One region of the Exiguobacterium sp. PHA03 genome, then DNA from elsewhere that is predicted to be linked to it. Evidence: riboswitches for the same ligand, from Rfam matches in the RefSeq annotation. Region 1 holds a riboswitch; the other holds the start of a gene.

The links. Region 1 has a riboswitch for FMN ahead of ribD (bifunctional diaminohydroxyphosphoribosylaminopyrimidine deaminase/5-amino-6-(5-phosphoribosylamino)uracil reductase RibD). Riboswitches for the same ligand answer to the same signal wherever they lie in the genome.
Region 2: another riboswitch for FMN. It lies ahead of Q7C19_RS08820 (ECF transporter S component); the one in region 1 lies ahead of ribD (bifunctional diaminohydroxyphosphoribosylaminopyrimidine deaminase/5-amino-6-(5-phosphoribosylamino)uracil reductase RibD).

The regions. Positions count from the first base shown of each region.
Region 1 covers NZ_JAUTYQ010000001.1:2,063,758-2,068,172, forward strand. Annotated here, with positions in the region: gene ribA (GTP cyclohydrolase II) at 1-438, opposite strand, end outside; gene ribE (riboflavin synthase) at 438-1,064, opposite strand; gene ribD (bifunctional diaminohydroxyphosphoribosylaminopyrimidine deaminase/5-amino-6-(5-phosphoribosylamino)uracil reductase RibD) at 1,049-2,089, opposite strand; FMN riboswitch at 2,248-2,392, opposite strand; gene Q7C19_RS10730 (M20 family metallopeptidase) at 2,576-3,781, opposite strand; gene Q7C19_RS10735 (MetQ/NlpA family ABC transporter substrate-binding protein) at 3,804-4,415, opposite strand, start outside.
Region 2 covers NZ_JAUTYQ010000001.1:1,678,816-1,683,230, reverse strand. Annotated here, with positions in the region: gene Q7C19_RS08845 (TIGR01457 family HAD-type hydrolase) at 1-63, shown strand, start outside; gene Q7C19_RS08840 (NifU family protein) at 106-333, opposite strand; gene Q7C19_RS08835 (DUF1462 family protein) at 443-739, shown strand; gene Q7C19_RS08830 (NAD(P)/FAD-dependent oxidoreductase) at 781-1,833, opposite strand; gene Q7C19_RS08825 (YuzB family protein) at 1,926-2,159, shown strand; gene Q7C19_RS08820 (ECF transporter S component) at 2,236-2,802, opposite strand; FMN riboswitch at 2,957-3,099, opposite strand; gene Q7C19_RS08815 (HesB/IscA family protein) at 3,211-3,561, shown strand; gene Q7C19_RS08810 (NAD-dependent epimerase/dehydratase family protein) at 3,680-4,415, shown strand, end outside.

The DNA.
Region 1 (4,415 bases):
AACACCTGCTTCCGTATGTCCGCGTCGTTCCCGAACACCGCCCTCTTTTGCGATCAACGGGAAGATGTGACCCGGTCGTTTGAAACGTTCCGGTCCATCCGTCAGCATCCGCTGGATCGTCAGCGAACGCTCTTCGGCACTGATGCCGGTCTTCGCTTCTTCATGATCAATGCTGAGCGTGAATGCCGTACCGTGCGGGTCCGTATTATTGTCCGTCATCGGCGAGAGATGTAATCGCTCTGCCACATATGGACTAACCGGAACACAGACGAGTCCTTTTCCATACGTAATCATGAAGTTGATGTTTTCTGGTGTCGCGTGTTCTGCGAGCATGACGAGATCGCCCTCATTCTCACGATCCTCGTCATCACAGACGATGATCGGTCGTCCGTTCTTCAAATCTTCTATCGCGTCTTCAATCAAGTCGAATCCGTTCATTACATGTCGCCTCCTAAGAATGCTGTCCAGTCCGTCTGTTTCTCATGTTGCGTGAAATGATAGAGATGTTTCGCCATCATGTCACACTCGATATTGACGACTGCGCCGCTTGCCAATCGATCAAACGTCGTCACTTGACGGGAATGCGGAATCAATGAAATCGAGATCGTTTCCGAGGTGACGCGTTGCAAGGTCAGGCTCGTGCCGTTGATCGCGATTGATCCTTTTGGAATGCAATACTTTTGCCACGATCCGACATCAAACGTATACACCATCGCTTCTCCGTCCGGTCGCCGACTGATTAGTCGTGCCGTCCCGTCGATGTGCCCACTGACGAAATGTCCACCGAACCGACCGTCTGCCGGCATCGCCCGTTCGAGTTGCAACGGGTTTCCGACCCGGTACGTGCCGAGTGCTGTCGAACGAATCGTGTCATGGACAGCATCCGCCGTAAAACCGGTTGGGCTCATTGACGTGACCGTCAAACAAATCCCGTCGACGGCGATGCTGTCACCAATCTTCGTTCCTTCGAGCACCCGGTGCGCTTCAATTTCAAGTGCTAATCCATTCGGTCGCGGAATCTTCCGTTTTAAGGTCCCGACTTCCTCAATCAATCCGGTGAACATATCGTCTCCTCCTTTCGGATGTACGTCAGATGGAGATCCGGTCCGACCGTTTCAATCTGATCGATTTGAAAACGTTCTTCGATATCATGTCGTCCGTTCCAGGCAGTCCCTTCAAAAATCGACGGGGCTTGGTAGACTTCAATCTGGTCGACGAGATCTGCTTCAAAGAATGTGGCTTGAATCGTCGGTCCACCTTCAATCAAAACGCTGCGGATGTCTTGTTCGTATAAGCGTTTAAGAATCGCTTCCGGCGTCTCATATTCACCGACGAGCACCGTCACTTGATCATGACTTATCCGAGGAACACTCGTCAGCCAGTACGTTGGATTTTTTCCATCGCAAAAGACTTGCGCGGTCTCTGGCACCCGACCACGGCGATCGACGATTACTCGAATCGGCTCGATGCCTGACACTGCGCGTAAAGTCAGTGCTGGATCATCGACGAGCACCGTTTCACTTCCGACGAGGATCGCATCATGGCGACCACGCAGGGCGCGACCATTCGCGCGTGCTTCTTCTGACGTGATCCAGCGCTGTTCCCCCGTTGCCGCGATCCCGTTCATCGTCTGAGCGATTTTGACGGTCACGGTCGGACGTTTCCGTTCGATCGTTTTCCAAAATGTCTCGTAGAGGACTTCCGCTTCATGCCGTAACAAGCCGACTTCGACTTCGATTCCCGCGTCTTGAAGCCGTTTGATCCCTGAACCAGCGACAATCGCATGTTTGTCTTCCGTTGCGACGAAAACCCGTTTGATCCCGGCTTGTAGAATCGCTTCCGTACATGGTGGTGTCTTACCATGATGGTTGCATGGCTCAAGCGTCACGTAGAGATCAGCACCACGGGCGGCCTCTCCTGCCATTCGCAAGGCTTCGACTTCCGCGTGCGGACCACCGGCAAACCGGTGCGCACCAAAACCGATGATGCGTCCTTGTTTGACGATGACACAGCCGACACTTGGATTCGGACTTGTTTGTCCGTTTAACATATGTGCTAATTGCATGGCATAACTCATCATCTGTGACATCGCGTTCGCTCCTTTCAAATAAAAAAGACGCCCCTTGAAAAAGGGGCGTCTGTATAGAAGGGTTCACGAAATACACGGTTCGCCTTCTGCTTTTTCGCATGCAGAAAGAGACCATCTCCTGAAAACATTTTTTCAGAAAACAGCTTGAATCGCGTCGTTTCGTTCTTCTCCCATCCGGACTTTACCGTCGGCCCTGGAATCTCACCAAGTCAGCCATGATGCGTACATCACGGGTCGCGGGCTCGTCGATCGATCGATCGCATCACCGCCGGTTGGGATTTTCACCCTACCCCGAAGAACTGGATTATTGAGTTATACAACTTTAGCCTAGCATATCTTTTTCAAGAAAACAAAGCGCAAATGTTTCGGTATTGGCTCTTTTATGATTTCGCTCCACTTCTGTTACCCCTCCCCAATTCGTGATCTACTGGATACTAAAAATGACTGGAGCACCTGATATCAGTGCGTCCAGTCATTGTGTTCCGGTTACAAATACCCGTTCTTCCGATCGTGGAATTCTTGGGCAATCGCTCCGCGTGTCCGTTCATCAGCGAGGACGCGAAGTGCTGTCCGTGCGAGGATTTTAGCGCCTGCGATCAACGCTTCATCCCCTGCTTCCGAACGGGCGGCTTCTTTGAATGCTTCTGTATGGGCGACGAGATCGTCCGGACCAATCTTGATATACGGATGGATTGTCGGGATGACTTGACTGATGTTACCCGCGTCCGTCGATCCAAGACCCGGTCGTTCGTCGAGGTGCACGATTTGCCCAAGCGCCTCTGCTTCTTCTTGGAAGAGACGATCAAACGTCCGGTTGAAGACGAGATTGTCGACTTCATTTTGGAAAGCGATGACGTCAAGCGTCGCCCCGGTCGCAAGTGCCGCACCTTGCGCGACCGCTTTGACTTTCTCCGTGACGGCATTCAGCCGTTCCCGTGTCGTCGCCCGAATGAAGAAACGTGCTTTTGCGTATTCCGGAATGATGTTCGGCGCATCGCCACCATGCGTGATGATTCCGTGGATCCGGACATCATCCGGTAACTGCTGACGTAAGGCGTTGATCCCATTGAAGAGCTGAATGATAGCGTCGAGAGCGTTGATGCCTTCTTCCGGTGTCGCCGCTGCGTGCGCGGGACGACCCGTAAAGGCAAAATCGAGCGGATCGACCGCAAGCGAGGACCCCGTGATCCGCGTTTGTCCGGACGGGTGGACCATCAAGGCCGCATCGATTCCTTCAAGCAACTGGTGTTTGACGAAACTGCCTTTCGCACTTCCGTTCGGCCCACCTTCTTCGGCTGGCGTTCCAAGCACGACGACACTCCCACCGACTTCATCAAGCACTTTGCTGACCGCGATCGCCGCTGCGACACTCGTCGTTCCGATGATATTATGACCGCATGCGTGTCCGATGCCCGGCAACGCATCGTACTCAGCGAGAAAGGCAATTGTCGCGCCAGGTCGGTCGCTTGACTTCTTCGCGAAGAATGCGGTCTCGTGCCCTGCGACGCCGAGTTCTACTGTAAAGCCTTCTGCCGTCAAACGCTCTGCATGTAGTCGCGAAGCAAAGAATTCCTCGTTACCGATTTCCGGCGTCGCATGAATCCGGTGGCTCGTCTCAAGATACGATTCCCGTTTTTGTTCGATGTCCTGTTCAATCGTCTCTACCCATGTCGTGCGTACTGGTGTCGTCATGCTATCCACTCTCCTTTAGAATTTATTCGCCGATGTCGCTTAGTGGAACGAACGTCGGGATCGAGCTACCTTTATATTCTTTTTTGATGAAAGCCGCGACATCTTTTTGTTGGTAAAGCGACGCGATCTTTTTTAGTTCTTTTTTGTTCTTGTCTTCCGTCCGTGTCGCGATGATGTTGATGTATGGTTTTGCTGTCTCGTTCTCATGGACGATCGAGTCCTTGATCGGATTTAGTCCTGCGTCAACAGCAATACCGTTATTGATGATCGATGCAGCGACGTCCGGTAAGACGCGTGGCGTTTGTCCAGCGACGATCGGAACGATTTTCAGTTTCTTCGGATTTTCAACGATCTTATCGACCGATCCATTGCCGTCGAAGTCGTCCGGTAATTTGATCAAACCTGCTTCTTGTAGTAACAAGAAGGCACGTCCCATGTTCGTCGCTTCGTTCGGAACAGCGATTTTGCCACCGACTGGAATATCTTTGACGTCCTTATATTTATCTGAGTAAATGCCCATCGGTGCAATGACGGTCGTCGCAATCGGCGACAGCTTCAACTTATGTTCCTTCTTGAAGGCGTTGAAGTAGGAAATCGTCTGGAAGGCATTGGCGTCGATCTCACCCTCAGCCAG
Region 2 (4,415 bases), 380 kb from region 1:
ATTCAAGGGCAGGATCGTCAACCGACATACATGGTTGATACGTTAGCTGAATGGATTCTATGAATCAAAAAATCCCGAACGAGAATTCGTTCGGGATTTCATGTATTAGAAGACTTGTTCGACTTCGACGACGCCAGCGACTTCTTCAAGAAGGGCACGTTCGATACCGGCCTTCAATGTGATTGTTGAACTTGGGCAGCTACCACAAGCTCCCATCAAACGGAGTTTTACGATTCCGTCTTCTACATCTACGAGTTCAACGTCTCCTCCATCACGAAGAAGGAACGGACGCAATTTTTCAAGAACTTCATTCACTTGATCAAACATTTCCATGCGTAAACACATCCTTTCGTATAGTTTCATTGTAACAGGGTTGAAAAATGTTCTCAATCTGGAAAACTTGTATACTAAAGAGGAGTGAATTGAAAAGGGGGACTTCAAGATGGAAATCACGGTTTACGGAACAGCGGTCACCTGTCCGAGTTGTGTCGGGGCACCTAGCTCGGAAGAGACATTCAGTTGGCTACAAGCCGTCCTCGGGCGGAAATATGAGCAAGCGATGACGCTTCGCTATGTTGATTTCGAGACAGCAACATCAGATCAATGGACGGAAGCGCTGAAAGAGGATGTCTATTTTTATCCACTGATCGTGCTCGATGATGAGATGATTGATGAGGGGTACGTCAAACTCAAGACGATCACAGCGGCAATCGATGCGAAGCTGAATCAGGCGGGATGAACGAAAAAGAGGTATCCCAAAGCTTGGGACACCTCTTTTGCTCATTTAATCTTTTTGTGTTTCCATAAGACACCGGACTTCAAGAGACGTGGGACTTTCCCCGTCAGTGCTTGTTTGCCCATGACGATTCCGAAACCATCTGATTTTCCGAGTGAACCGAGCATCCCGCGCAGTTTAATTTCTGGCAGCTTCGGTAATTTCTTTCCTTGCCACTTGGCTTGTAAGACATCGACGACTTGTTCTGCCTGATGTTCTGCGAGTTGACCACTTGGTGCATACGGTAGACTTGCACAATCACCGATGACGAAGACGTTATCGTATTCCGGTACGTGATGATGTTCCGTCAATTTGATCCGACCGCCACTATCCGCAGCAAAGCCGAGATCGCGTACAACTTTGACCGGCTGCGTACCAGCTGTCCAAATCGTTAAGTCGGATGGATACGTATCGTCGCCGTTTCGCACATCGTCCGCTGTGACGAGCGTGACATTCGAGTTGTTGATGACTTCAACGTCATGTTCCTCGAACCATTCCTGAACGTAAGACGAGACTTTATCGGATAAGAACGACAAGACGGATGGACCGCGGTCGAATAGACGAATCGTCAAATCCTTCCGGCTCTCATGTAGTTCACTGGCGAGTTCGACACCAGATAGACCAGCACCGACGATCGAGACAACGGATTCCGGTGACAGACCATAAATCGCTTGTTGTGTCTTCCGTGATTCTTCTAGTGTCTGGATGCTGTATGTAAATTCTTGAGCACCCGGAATGTTGTGGTATTTATCCTCGCAACCGAGGGCGATGATTAAGTCATCATAGAATAATTCTGATCCGTCCTGCAGATGGACTGTATTCGTCTCTGGTGAGATTTTGATGACATGTCCATATTTATAGGTAAGATGTTTCCCCTCCGGAAATTCAATCCGGACATCCCGATCTGATAATGTACCTGCTGCGAGTGCGTAGTATTCCGTTTTGAGTGCGTGGTACGGTAGACGGTCGACGAGCGTGACGGCAACTTCCTCGTCCTTGAATCGCTCACAAATCCGCATTCCACCATAACCTCCGCCGAGTACGACCAATTGCTTCATAACGTAAAATCCCCCTTAGTTCCCCTAAATCAGTCTGACCTTGTATAATACGACATGAGGCAGGTCGTTTCCTGCTTGAAGGAGGAAAAAAAGTGAATCCGATTATTGAATTTTGTATTAGTAACTTAGCGGCTGGTACACAGGTCGTCATGGAGCAACTTGAACGTGACCCGAATGTTGACGTCGTCGAATACGGTTGCCTCGGTTATTGCGGGATTTGTTCGCTTGACCATTTTTGTCTCGTAGATGGTGAGACCGTCGTAGGTGAAACGCCGGAAGAGTTGCTTGAAAAGATTTACCTGAAAATCGAAGAGAATGAGCTGTGAGCATGGACAGCCAAAAAATCCCCTCGTTCGTCTGAACGAGGGGATTCGTGTCCGTCAGCGGGCGCAGCTTTTCGGATCAGGCAGATTGTTGACGGCGCATCATCCATGGGCGTAGTTTCAAGAACAACGGAATGAAGAGTGCCGAGATGAACAAAGCCTTGATGACGTTAAACGGTAAGATACCGGCAGTGATCGCTGTCCATTTGACAGCTGGATCCGCCATGTAATCCATACCGAGGAACCATGCATACGCTGGAAGGATCAAGATATAGTTGAGGATCGCAAGACCGAGTGCCATCGTGATCGTACCAGCGACGAGACCAGTTGCGAGACCTTGTGTTGATTTCTTTTTGTGGTAGAACCAGCTGACAGGTAGTACGAATGCGACGCCTGCAGCGAAGTTCGCGAATTCTCCGACCGGAACACCACTTCCGCGGAAGATGTAGTATAACACGTTCTTCAATGCTTCGACGATGACACCTGCGACCGGTGAGAACATGATCGCTGCGACAAGAGCAGGAACATCACTGAAGTCGATCTTCAGATAGTTTGGTAAGAACGGTAGTGGAAAATTGATAAGCATAAGAACAAATGAGATTGAACCTAACATTGACAGAGTGACCATTTTTTGTGTGCGTTTCATACGAGTATTGTCTCCTTTTGCTCGTTCCTCTCGATGAAGTATTGGCATGACTGCGACCATAAAGAAACCCCTATTGATCAGATCAACAGGGGAGAAGTCCGCATTAAATAAACCTAATCGATTATTGCAAAATCGATCAAATTCAAACTCATGCCGCCATCTTCTCCCATCCAGACTGTACTGTCGGCTCCTGAATTACACAGAATCAGCAAATAGCGCCCTATTCGCTCGCGGGCTTCAACTTAAAGAGAGTTGTTTACCGCCGGTCGGGAATTTCACCCTGCCCTGAAGATGGAACGATTATTTTATTGTACATACCATTTATACAACGAATTCAAGATAGTTTCAAGCAACTAGGTTTCGATTCGCTCAGAAGTTGCGTATACTAAAGAAAAGGAAGGTGATGACATGATCCATTTAACGGAGGTAGCAGCGCTACAAGTCCAGGACATGATGGCGCAGGCACCAGCAGATGAACGAAATCTTCGGATGCTCGTCCAAGGTGGTGGATGTAGTGGTCTGTCGTACGGAATGGGATTCGATCAACAAAAAGAAACGGATCTCGTTTTTGAACAGCACGGCGTGACCGTCATCGTGGACGAAAAGGATTATCCGGTCGTCAAAGGACTGGAAATCGATTATAAACAGTCAATGCTTGGTGGCGGATTCACGATCACGAATCCGAATGCCATCGCAACGTGTGGTTGCGGAACATCATTCCGGACAGCAACGAATGCCGGGACACCAGGTGGCTGTTAATGAATCCAATCGTGGACATCGTCCACGATTTTTTTGTTGCTCTCATACAGGAGACTTGTTGAGTTTACTCGAAATATTACAGAGAGTGAATGCTACTACGAATAGGGAGGGCTTCAGGATGAGAAAAGTATTGATCTTCGGGGGAACACGCTATTTCGGACGACGCTTAGCAATTCGTTTAGCCGATTCGGGGGATGATGTGACGATCGTCACACGCGGTGAGCATACTCCACCCGTCGCGAAGGGCTTGACATTTTTCAAAGGAGACCGGACGTCAAGTAGTACGATGAAGGATTTAAGCCAACAGCACTGGGATGTCATCTATGACAACATTTGCTTCACGCCGTATCAAGCAAAGCTCGCGATCGACGCGTTTGAAGGAAAAGTCGGACGCTATGTGTTGACGTCGACGATGTCTGTTTATGAAGACGGTGGTGCGAATATCACGGAACGTGCCTACAATCCGTTTCCCGGGAAATATGATCTTGAGAAGGAACATGGGTATGGCGAAGGAAAGCGCCAAGCGGAGAGTTATTTCTTCCAACGGGCGACCTTCCCTGTCGTTGCCGTTCGTTTTCCTGTTGTCCTCGGACCAGACGATTATACGGAACGACTTGTCTTCCATATCAAACGCGCGCTTGACGGTCGTCCGATTATCGCTGAAAACAACTATGCGAAGATGGGCTACATCTCAAGTTACGAAGCCGCTGCCTTTCTGGAATGGTGTGGTCGTTCGGAATTGACAGGACCGATCAACGCTGCGAGTGACGGCGTCCTATCGATTCAAGACCTGATGGATAAAATCGACCGTATTGCGGGAACGACGAGCCAAATCGTCGCAAAAGGAGAGGATG